Linked DNA regions of Piscinibacter sp. HJYY11. The protein of the gene in region 2 binds, or shares a complex with, the protein of the main gene of each other region. Links are inferred from orthologs where the notes say so. Each region holds a gene or a part of one and is shown on either strand. Other genes may lie near its edges.

The links. Proteins that work in one complex are often made in the same cells at the same time.
Region 1: the proteins of JI745_RS09290 (region 2) and pnp are in contact, whole or in part, in a cryo-EM structure (PDB 9QH0), measured with the Escherichia coli proteins. The link is inferred for Piscinibacter sp. HJYY11 from one-to-one orthologs.

The regions. Positions count from the first base shown.
Region 1 is NZ_JAERQZ010000001.1:1,024,624-1,032,453, forward strand. The notes cover bases 2,107-5,068. They hold pnp (polyribonucleotide nucleotidyltransferase), read right to left. Parts: upstream 4,667-5,068; coding sequence 2,546-4,666; downstream 2,107-2,545. Other genes in these bases: JI745_RS04650 (NAD(P)H-quinone oxidoreductase), read right to left, coding at 2,107-2,499; rpsO (30S ribosomal protein S15), read right to left, coding at 4,874-5,068. Outside these bases: preprotein translocase subunit SecG, read right to left, coding at 298-714; tpiA (triose-phosphate isomerase), read right to left, coding at 753-1,493; more of JI745_RS04650, read right to left, coding at 1,513-2,106; more of rpsO, read right to left, coding at 5,069-5,143; JI745_RS04665 (pyridoxal phosphate-dependent aminotransferase), read right to left, coding at 5,292-6,443; tRNA (adenosine(37)-N6)-threonylcarbamoyltransferase complex transferase subunit TsaD, read right to left, coding at 6,440-7,471; JI745_RS04675 (hypothetical protein), read left to right, coding at 7,664-7,830. UniProt on the Escherichia coli protein: Involved in mRNA degradation. Catalyzes the phosphorolysis of single-stranded polyribonucleotides processively in the 3'- to 5'-direction. Also involved, along with RNase II, in tRNA processing.
Region 2 is NZ_JAERQZ010000001.1:2,037,522-2,041,303, forward strand. The notes cover bases 177-3,782. They hold JI745_RS09290 (Rne/Rng family ribonuclease), read left to right. Parts: upstream 177-576; coding sequence 577-3,582; downstream 3,583-3,782. Other genes in these bases: nagZ (beta-N-acetylhexosaminidase), read right to left, coding at 3,649-3,782. UniProt on the Escherichia coli protein: Endoribonuclease that plays a central role in RNA processing and decay. Required for the maturation of 5S and 16S rRNAs and the majority of tRNAs. Also involved in the degradation of most mRNAs.

The DNA of each region.
Region 1 (7,830 bases), 1.0 Mb from region 2 along the record:
GTCAGGCTGCTGAATCCGGCAAGGCGCCGGGTAGGTGCCTTGCCGATGGATCTGGTGCCGACGGCGAGACTCGAACTCGCACAGCTTTCGCCACTACCCCCTCAAGATAGCGTGTCTACCAATTTCACCACGTCGGCCTAACGGGTCTGCCGTTCAACTTCCAGCAACGGCGCCTGGATTGCATGAGGTATCGCTCACCAGACAGCCTGTGATTCTAACCTCAAACATCACGCGAACTCACTGCTGCAGTATTACCTACAGCGCGATTTGACGCCGGACAACGCCCGGCGTTTCACATCACTTGCTGCCCGGGATCGAGGCAGGCGCAGAGGCCGAGGGCGCGGACGTCGAAGTAGCAGGCGCTGCCCCTGGGATCACCGCCGCAGCCGGTACCGCACTGCTCGCAGGAGCACTCGCAGCCGCGGGTGCCGCCCCTGCGCGATCGAGAACGCTGTCGCTGGGCGTGGCACCGGAGCGCGTGTTGGCGCTGTAGGCAAGAGCCAGGGTGCAGCAGAAGAAGATCGCAGCGCATACCGCGGTGGAACGGGACAGGAAATTGGCACTTCCGCTGGCGCCAAAAAGGCTGCCCGATGAACCGCTGCCAAACGATGCGCCCATGTCGGCGCCCTTGCCGTGCTGGATCAACACCAACCCGATCATGGCCAACGCGGTCACGATCTGCAGCACCAACACGACATTCATCAACACTTGCATTGCTACGAGCTCCAGGTTTTGTTCTTCAGGGCCGACGCTCAGGCGGCGGCTTTGCAGATGGCAGCGAAATCGGCAGCCTTCAACGACGCACCGCCGATGAGACCGCCGTCGATGTCGGCTTGGGCGAACAGGTGCTTGGCGTTGTCGGCCTTCACGCTGCCACCGTAGAGGATGAGCATCTCGCCTGATTTTTCGGTGGCGGCATGCAGTTGAGCACGCAACACCGCGTGCACGGCCTGCGCTTGCTCGGGCGTGGCGGTCTTGCCGGTGCCGATGGCCCACACCGGCTCATAGGCCACGACCACCTGCGAGATGCAGTGGCCGAGCGTGTGAATCACCGCCGACAGCTGGCGCTTGACGACCGCATCGGTCTGGCCTGCTTCGCGTTCGGCCAGTGTTTCGCCGACGCACACAATCGGCGTCAGCTTGTGGGCCAGCGCGATCTTGGTCTTGTCGGCGACCAATTGATCCGACTCGGCATGGAGCGCTCGGCGCTCCGAGTGGCCGACGATCACGAAGTGGCAGCCGAACTCGGCCAGCATGCCAGCCGACACCTCACCGGTGTACGCACCCGATTCGTGGGCCGAGCAGTCCTGCGCCCCCCATTGCATGCGGCTGCCTTGTAGCGAGAGCGCCGTGTCGGCGAGATACGGAAACGGCGCGCACACCGCCACTGCGGCATCCCACGGCTCGGCTTCCTTCAGTGCAGCCAGCAACTCGGCATTGGCCACACGGCTGCCGTTCATCTTCCAGTTGCCCACCACGAGTTTGCGACGCATCGATTCGATTCCTAGAGGTTCACCACGTGAGCACGATCTTGCCGATGTGCTCGTTCGATTCCATCAACGCGTGGGCCTGCGCTGCCTGTTCGGCCGGGAAGGTCTTGAAGATCACCGGTTTGACCGCGCCCGAAGCCAACCAGGGCCACACCTTCGCGCGCAGAGACTGCGCGATGGCCGTCTTGAACGCGACCGGACGCGGCCGCAGCGTGGAGCCGGTGACGGTGAGGCGCTTGCGCATCACGACACCTGCGTCGATGCGCGCTTCCACCCCGCCCTGCACTGCGATGATGACCAGCCGGCCGTCTTCGGCCAGGCAGCTCAGCTCACGCGCCACGTAGTCGCCGGCGACCATGTCCAGCACGACATCGACGCCGCGCTTCTCGGTGATACGCGCCACTTCGGCGACGAAGTCCTGGCTGCGGTAGTTGATCGCATGGTCGGCACCGAGCGAGCGGCAGGCCTCGCACTTCTCGTCGGAGCCCGCGGTGGCGATCACCGTCGCGCCCACCGCCTTGGCAAGCTGAATGGCCGTCACGCCGATGCCGCTGGTCCCACCTTGCACGAGGAAGGTCTCGCCCGCCTTCAGGCCACCGCGGTCGAACACGTTCGACCAGACAGTGAAAAAGGTCTCGGGCAGGCTGGCCGCCTCGACATCGCTCAGCGAGCCCGGCACCGGCAGGCACTGCCCGATCGGCGCCACGCACTGCTCGGCATAACCGCCACCGGCCACCAGCGCACAGACGCGATCACCGGGCTTGAAGCCTGCAGCGCGCATCGCTTCGCGGTCGCCGTCGATGATGACGCCGGCGACTTCGAGCCCCGGCAAGTCGGACGCACCGGGTGGCACCGGATAGTGCCCCTTGCGCTGCAGCACGTCAGGCCGGTTGACGCCAGAGGCGCTGACACGGATCAGCACCTCCCCCGCCCCCGCAGAGGGCGTGGGGCGATCGACCGGACGCAGCACGTCCGGCTTGCCGTAGGACGAGATTTCGATGGCTTTCATGGCGTCAAGAAGCAGGCAGGCAGCGACGGTCGCCGCCCGCTCCGCATCACTCCTGCGTGGCAGGCGCCTGCGGTTCGCGTTCGATCAGGGCCTTCATCGACAGCTTGACGCGACCCTTCTCGTCGGTCTCGAGCACCTTGACCTTGACGATCTGGCCTTCCTTCAGGAAGTCGGTGACCTTCTCGACGCGCTGGTGCGCGATCTGGCTGATGTGCAGCAGGCCATCCTTGCCCGGCAGCAGGTTCACGAGCGCACCGAATTCCAGGATCTTGGTGATCGGGCCTTCGTAGACCTTGCCCACTTCCACTTCGGCGGTGATCTCTTCGATGCGCTTCTTGGCGTAGGCTGCCTTGTCGGCGTCGGCTGAGGCGATGGTGATGGTGCCGTCTTCGCCGATGTCGATCGTCGTGCCGGTCTCTTCGGTCAGCGCGCGGATGGTCGCGCCGCCCTTGCCGATCACGTCACGGATCTTCTCGGGGTTGATCTTCATCGTGTACAGGCGCGGTGCGAACTGCGACACCTCGGCCTTGGCCTCGCCCATCGCTTCGGTCATCTTGCCAAGGATGTGCAGGCGGGCTTCCTTGGCCTGGGCCAGGGCGACCTGCATGATTTCCTTGGTGATGCCCTGGATCTTGATGTCCATCTGCAGGGCGGTCACGCCCGCGGTGGTGCCGGCGACCTTGAAGTCCATGTCGCCCAGGTGATCTTCATCGCCCAGGATGTCGGTCAGCACGGCGAAGCGGTTGCCGTCCTTGATCAGGCCCATGGCAATGCCGGCCACGTGCGCCTTGAGGGGCACGCCGGCGTCCATCAGCGCGAGGCAGCCGCCGCACACGGAGGCCATCGACGAGGAGCCGTTCGACTCCGTGATCTCGGAAACCACGCGCATCGAATACGGGAACTCGACACGGTCCGGCAGCACGGCGACCAGCGCGCGCTTGGCCAGACGGCCGTGGCCGATCTCGCGGCGCTTCGGCGAACCCACGCGGCCGGTTTCGCCGGTGGCAAACGGGGGCATGTTGTAGTGGAGCATGAAGTGCTCGCTGAACTCGCCCGCGAGCGCGTCGATCTTCTGCGAGTCACGGTCGGTGCCGAGGGTGGCGGCGACCAGCGCCTGCGTCTCGCCACGGGTGAAGAGCGCCGAGCCATGCACGCGCGGCAGCACGCCGTTGCGGATCTCGATCGGGCGCACGGTGCGGGTGTCGCGGCCGTCGATGCGGGGCTCGCCCGACAGGATCTGGCTGCGCACGATGCGAGCCTCGATCTCGAACAGGATGGTCTCGACCTTCACCTTGTCGTACTCGGTGCCTTCTGCATCGAGCGCGGCGAACACGTCGGCCGTGGCCTGGCGGGTGGCTTGCGTGCGGGCCTGCTTGGAGCGGATCTGGTAGGCGGCGCGCAGCTTCTCTTCGGCAAGCTGGGTGACCTTGCCAATGAAGGTCTCGTCCTTCGCGGGCGGCTGCCAATCCCAGGCCGGCTTGCCGGCATCACGCACCAGCTCGTTGATCGCGGCGATGGCGATGTTGCCTTGCTCGTGGCCGAAGACCACGCCGCCGAGCATCACTTCTTCGCTCAGCTGCTGTGCTTCGGACTCGACCATCAGCACCGCGGCCTGAGTGCCGGCAACCACGAGGTCCATCTGCGAATCGAGCAGCTGGGTCTTGCCGGGGTTCAGCACGTACTCGCCGTTGATGTAGCCCACGCGTGCGGCACCAATCGGGCCGTTGAACGGGATGCCGGAGATGGCCAGCGCAGCGCTCGCGCCGATCAGCGAGGGGATGTCGGCCGAGACTTCGGGGTTCAGCGACAGGACGTGGATCACGACCTGCACCTCGTTGTAGAAGCCGTCCGGAAACAGCGGGCGCAGCGGGCGGTCGATCAGACGCGAGGTCAGGGTCTCGAGCTCGCTCGGGCGGCCTTCACGCTTGAAGAAGCTGCCCGGGATCTTGCCGGCGGCGTAGGTCTTTTCGAGGTAGTCGACGGTCAGGGGGAAGAAGTCCTGACCAGGCTTGGCGTTCTTGGCGCCCACGACGGTGGCGAGCACCACGGTGTCTTCCATGTCGACGAGCACCGCACCGGAAGCTTGGCGGGCGATCTCGCCGGTTTCCAGCTTGACGGTGTGCTGGCCCCACTGGAAGGTTTTGGTGACTTTGTTGAACATGCTCATGCGTCTCTCCTATTGCTTGTCAGCGCCTTCACGGGCGGCGCCTTCTGCCCGGAGCACAACAACCTGGCGCGATGCCATTCCAGCGGGGCTCGGCTTCAGAAGAAGCGCCGGTGGAATGACACATCGTCATCAGTGGCTGTCGGTCTCCAAATGCAAAGAGCCTGTGCTGGCAGAGGTCCAGACAGGCTCTTCACTTTTAGCTTCGGCTTACTTGCGCAGACCGAGCTTCTGGATCAGAGCGGTGTAGCGCTCTGCGTCCTTGTTCTTGAGGTAGGCCAAGAGGCTCTTGCGGGTGTTGACCATCTTCAGGAGGCCACGGCGGCCGTGGTGGTCCTTCAGGTGGGTCTTGAAGTGGGGGGTCAGCTCGTTGATGCGAGCGGTCAGCAGCGCGACTTGGACTTCGGGGGAGCCAGTGTCGGCAGCACTGCGGGCATTGGCCTTGACGATTTCGGCCTTCTTGATATCAGCGACAGACATGTCAGTTTCCAGAAAAATCCGGTCGCCGGCGCCTGCATTAATGACGCTGCGGTTTCCGGTGTTGCGACTTGCGGTAGCGGGAGAAACCTTCCCGCGCCGTGCTTGGTGCCTGTGCCACCGGCAGACCGGCGAGCGCAAAGCCCGTCGATTATAGCCGAAGGGCCTCAGCCAGTCGGTCCACCCCTTGCACAAGCCGGGCAGGGTCGCGGGCCGCGAAGCACCAGCGCAGCCAGCCCTCCGCTTCATCGCCAAAAGCCGAACCGGGGGCGAGCCCAAGGCCGTGGCGTTCGACCAAGCGCTTCGCGAAGGCCAGGGAGTCGTTTTCGCCCTCGACGCGAAAGAAGGCATACATCCCGCCACGGGGCACCGCCACTGTCACCCGGGGCAACGACGCCAAGCGCGGGACGAGCGTGTCTCGGCACACCTGCAGCCGGCTGACCAGCCCAGACACCGACTCCCCGGCCTGGGCCAGCGCCGCCAGGCCCCCCTTCTGCACGAACACCGGCGCGCAGGAGGTGTTGAACTCGATCAACTTGGCCACCTCGCCCGACAGCCCCGCGGGCAGCACCAGCCAGCCCAGACGCCAGCCAGTCATCAGAAAGCTCTTGGAGAAGCTGTGTGCGACGACGAGCCGGTCGGCCGGGTCGGCGATGTCCAGGAAGCTAGGCGCCGCCCGGTGGCCGGGTTCGAAATAGAGGCGCTCGTAGACCTCGTCGGCCACGATCCAGCTGCCGGTCAGGCGGCAGCGGTCGAGGATGGCCTGCTGCTCGGCGCGCGTCAGCGTCCAGCCGGTCGGGTTGTTCGGTGCATTCAGGATCACGGCGCGCGTGCGCGGTGTGATGGCCTCCAGCAGCGCCTGCAGGTCGAGCTCCCAGGCACCCTCGCGCACCGCGAGCGACACCCGATTCACCCGTGCGCCGAGGATCACCGGCTGCGCCGTCACGTTGGGCCACACCGGCACCACGGCCACCACCTCGTCGCCGGGTTCCAGGAGGAGCTGGCTCGCCAGCATCAAGGCGCTCACACCGGACGAGGTGACCGCGATGCGCTCCGCCGCGACCGGCAGGTGCAGCTCGCTCACGTAGGTGCTGAGCGCCTCGCGCAGCGCCGGCAGCCCGAGGTTGTGCGAATAGAAGGTCTCGCCTGCCTGCAGTGAGGCGATGGCGGCGTCCCGCGCCGGGCTGGGCGTGACCTCGTCGCTCTCACCGAACCAGAAGGCCAGCACGTCGCTGCGGCCGATGCCGGCGTTGGCCACTTCGCGGATCCTGGAGCCCGGCAGGCTGGCGATGGCGTTTCTCATACGGTCGACAAATCCCAGCGTGGCTGCACGTTGAACCCGTATTCCCGGCGCGGCTGAGCCAGGCCGCGCTGCAGCCGCATCGCCGCGGCCAGGGCGATCATGGCGCCGTTGTCGGTGCACAGGGCCAGCTCGGGATAGTGCACTTTCGCGCCTCGCTTGACGCAAGCGGAATTCAGCTGCTCACGAAGGCGGGCGTTGGCCCCCACGCCGCCCGCAACCACCAGGCGCTTCAGGCCGGTCTGCTTCAACGCCGCGAGCGACTTCTTGACCAGCACCTCGACGATCGCTTGTTGGGTCGAGGCCGCGAGGTGCGCCTTGTCCTGCTCACAGACGTTGGAGCCGAACTTCAGCGCCTGGGTGCGCACCGCCGTCTTGAGGCCCGCAAACGAAAAATCGAGATTCCCGCTGTGCAGCAGCGGACGCGGCAGCTCGAAGGCGTCGGCACTGCCAAACTCGGCCAGGCGTGCCAGCGCAGGCCCGCCCGGGTAGCCCAGGCCCAGCATCTTGGCCGACTTGTCGAAGGCCTCGCCTGCCGCGTCGTCGATGGTCTCGCCCAGCAGTTCATAGCTGCCGACGTCGTCGACCCGCATCAGCTGCGTGTGCCCGCCCGACACGAGCAGGGCCACGAACGGAAACTCGGGCGGGTCGACCGACAGGAATGGCGACAGCAGATGTCCTTCCAGGTGATGCACTCCCACCACCGGCTTGCCGAGCGCCGCCGCCAGGGAGCACGCCACCCCGGCCCCCACGAGCAGCGCACCGGCCAGACCCGGGCCGCGGGTATAGGCGACCACATCAATGCCTTGCAACGCACACCCCGCCTCAGCCAGCACATGGCCCGTCAACGGCAGGACCCGCCGGATGTGGTCACGCGAGGCCAGCTCGGGCACCACGCCGCCATAGGCCTGGTGCATGTCGATCTGGCTGTGCAAGGCCTGGGCGAGCAGCTTCGGAACACCCTCGGCACCAGCCTCGACCAGCGCCACACCCGTTTCATCGCACGACGACTCAACCCCCAGGACTTTCATCGCGACGAGTGTACCGAGCACAACACTCGGCCCTGAAAAGGCTGTGGATCCCTACAGCAGCCCATCGGTGTTTTCCCGCAAACGCCACCCTCGCCCCTTCCAATGCACCGCAATGGCGCTCTACCCTGCGCGTCCCGGCCCGAAACCTGCGTGTGCCGGGCACACAAATATGAGAGTCGTTGGGGGATCCGCATGAAGGAATACCGTCTGCTGGCCTGGGCCGAGTTGCCCGCGCCCTACCACCGCATGGCCTACCGGCGCATGCTCACCGACCTGTCGCACCGCTACATGACCATCAGCCAGCTGGTGTCGGCCAGCGGCCTGAAACGGCAGGAGGTCCGCGACTTTCTCGACATGCT
Region 2 (3,782 bases):
GAGCGGCGCCCTACTCAGCCGATCACCCAGCACAACGAGGCCGGCCACGCGAAGAAGTTGTGGCCAAAAGGTGATGCAACGCACCCCGGCATGCAGCAGGCCGAGTCCCCAAGTGACACAGCGGCAGTCAGCCCGGTGCGGCAGAGAAACAAGAACGAACCCTCGCCAAAAGGTTTCCAAGCCAGAGACAAGCAACTAGCCGACGCGCGATGTGCGCCGGCCACACGTGCAAGGCTCTGGCCCGCGTCCAGTGATCAAAGCGGATGACGTGCCCCATCTCCCACCCCACGCTGCCCCTGCGCGAATGTCGCGCCGGCAGCGCCGTGGCCGGATGTCGCGCGCCCCATGCCTCACGGCCCCGCCCTTTGCCCGCTGCCACGCACGCGCCAACGCTGCCTGACGGGCCTCCGATCCTTCGCTGATCGGCCAACGTCACCGCAGTCCAGGGCGATTCCTTCCGGTTCTTTCACGTTCCTCGTGCATCGATGAGTCGCCTGCCGGTCCTGCCGGCGGTGACGTGTTGGATGAGCTGTCCCTGACTGCGAAAGATCGCAGCAGTGCAGCGAAGGAGCGCACATGAAACGCATGCTGATCAACGCGACGCAGCAAGAAGAACGTCGCCTGGCCATCGTCGATGGTCAGAAGCTCATGGACTTCGAGACCGAGATCGAAGGCCGCGAGCAACGCAAGGGCAACATCTACAAGGCAGTCGTGACCCGCGTCGAGCCCTCGCTCGAAGCCTGTTTCGTCGACTACGGCGAAGAGCGCCACGGCTTCCTGCCCTTCAAGGAAATCTCGAAGAACTACTTCCGCGACGGCACCGACGTGCGCAATGCCCGCATCCAGGACGCCATCAAGGAAGGCGACTCGCTCCTGGTGCAGGTCGAGAAGGAAGAGCGCGGCAACAAAGGCGCGGCGCTGACCACCTTCATCTCGCTGGCCGGCCGCTACCTGGTGCTGATGCCCAACAACCCGCGTGGTGGTGGCGTGTCACGCCGCATCGAGGGCGAAGACCGTGAAGAGCTGAAGGAAAACCTCGACCAGCTCGAGTACCCGAAGGGCATGAGCCTGATCGCCCGCACCGCCGGCATCGGCCGCAGCGCGCCCGAGCTGCAGTGGGACCTGAACTACATGCTCAAGCTCTGGACCGCGATCGACGCTGCGTCCAAAGAGGGCAAGGGCGCTTTCCTGATCTACCAGGAGTCGTCGCTCGTGATCCGCGCGATCCGCGACTACTTCACCGCCGACATTGGCGAGATCCTGATCGACACCGACGACATCTACGAGCAGGCCCACCAGTTCATGACGCACGTCATGCCGGAGGCCGCGCCGAAGGTGAAGCGCTACCGCGACGACGCGCCGCTGTTCAGCCGCTTCCAGATCGAGCACCAGATCGAGACGGCGTTCTCGCGCACGGTAAACCTGCCCTCGGGCGGCGCCATCGTGATCGACCACACCGAAGCGCTGGTGTCGGTCGACGTGAACTCGGCCCGCTCCACGCGCGGCTCCGACATCGAAGAGACCGCGACCCGCACCAACCTCGAAGCGGCCGATGAAATCGCCCGCCAGATGCGCCTGCGCGACCTGGGCGGCCTGATCGTCGTCGACTTCATCGACATGGAAGAGTCGAAGAACCGCCGCGAGGTCGAGAGCCGCCTGCGCGACGCGCTGCGCCAGGATCGCGCGCGTGTGCAGTTCTCGTCGATCAGCAAGTTCGGCCTCCTGGAGCTGAGCCGCCAGCGCCTGCGCCCGGCGCTCAGCGAAGGCAGCCACATCACCTGCCCGCGCTGCAACGGCACCGGCCACATCCGCGACACCGAATCGTCGGCGCTGCAGATCCTGCGCATGGTCCAGGAAGAAGCGATGAAGGACAACACCGCTGCCGTGCACGTGCAGGTGCCGGTGGAGGTGACCTCGTTCCTGCTGAACGAGAAGCGCCCCGAGATCACCAAGATCGAACTCAAGCAGCGCGTGACCGTGCTGCTCGTGCCCAACAAGCACCTCGAGACGCCCAACTACAAGCTCGAGCGCCTGCGCCACGACGACCCGCGCCTGGAGAACCTGCAGGTCAGCTACTCGATGATCGAGGAGCCGGACGACGAAGTGGCCATCACCCGCCGCGAGAAGGCCAAGGCCAAGCAGGAGCCGGTGATCAAGGGCATCCTGCCCGACACCGCCGCGCCCATCGCGCCGCCCAAGCCCGAGCCGGTGGTGGCGGCCCCCGTGCCCGCCCCGGCACCTGTCGCAGCTCCCCCTGTGGCACCCGTCTCCGGCGGTGGCTTTTTTGCGTGGGTGAAAAAACTCTTCGGCACTGCCGAGGCCACGCCGGCCGCAGCACCAGCCTCGGCACCCGCCTCTGCAGAAGCCAGCACCGAGCAGCGCCGTGAAGGCCGTGGTGACCGCAACAACCGTGGGGGCCGCGGCGGTCGTGACGGCCGTCGTGGTGAACGCGGAGAGCGCGGAGAGCGTGGTGAACGCAGCGCCGAACGCGGTGAACAACAACGGGGTGAGCGTGGCGAACGCTCCGAACAACGCGGCGAGCGCAACGAGCGCGGTGACCGTGGCAACCGCGGCCGCCGCAACGAGCGCGGCGAGCGTCCGGAAGAAGCCCAGGCCGATGGTGGTCGCCAGGAAGAGCGCACCCGTCGCCCCGAAGGTGGTGGTGAGGAAGGCGCCGAGGCCCGCGGCGACAACCGCCGCGACCAGCGCCGTGGCGGCCAGCCCCGTCCGGCCCCCGTGGAAGCGGCAGCGGGCAGTGAGGAAGCCCAAGCGCGCGCTTTCGTCGACACCGTGCCCGGTGAAGCAGCCGAAGGCCAGGCTGGCGAGGCCCAGGGGGAACGTCAGGGCCGCCGCCGTCGCCGTGGCGGCCGTGGTCGTGACCGCGACGAGGCTCGCAACACCGAAGTGACGGATGCCGTCGCCGGCGACGAGTCGCAGAGCGCGCTGCCGCTGGAGTCGGCGGCCGAGGCCTCCGGCGAAGCCGTGAGCGCCGATGCCGAAGGCGCGCCGCAAGGTGAAGGCCAGGAGCGTGGCGAACGCGAAGGTGGCCGCCGTCGCCGCGGCCGCGGTGGGCGTGATCGCCAGCGCCGCGAGGAGTCGGGTGAAGGCGCCGCAGCGGCAGACGGTATCGCTGAGCCGATCAGCGCGGATGCCGATGCGGAACTGCCGCCCTCGGTGTCCGCGGAAGCCGAGGCGGCGCCGTCGGCCGAGTCGCAGCCGATCACGGCCGCCGCGGCAGCCGAAGCCATCGCGCCGGTCGTCGAAGCACTCGCCAACGAGCCGGAACCGGTGGTGACGTCGAGCGCCGCCGCGGCCGTGGTTGAGCCCTATGTGCTCAACACCGATCAGCTGCAAGCCGTCGCCGAATCCGCCGGCCTGCAGTGGGTGAACTCCGACGCCGACAAGATCCGCGCGGTGCAGGAAGCCATGGCCCGCGAGCCGAAACCGGTGCACGTGCCACGCGAGATCAAGCCGGTGGAGCTGATCGACGAAGGCCCGCTGGTGCTGGTGGAGACGCGCAAGGACCTCTCGCAGATCCGCCTGCCGTTCGAGACGCAGACCCCGTCTCAGCCGTCGGCCTGATCGGCCTGACTGCAAAGAAAAGGGCGCACCGCGGTGCGCCCTTTTTCTTGGGTCAGCGGCACAGACTCAGGGCAGGCGCTCCAGCGCGCGCTGGTACACGGGGTCGTGCATCAGCTCGTCCCAGGTCAGCGGGGCCGATTGCGGCAGGAGCCTCCGGCGACGCATCTCGCTGTCGCCGTCAGGTGTCCACTGGCCCTGCT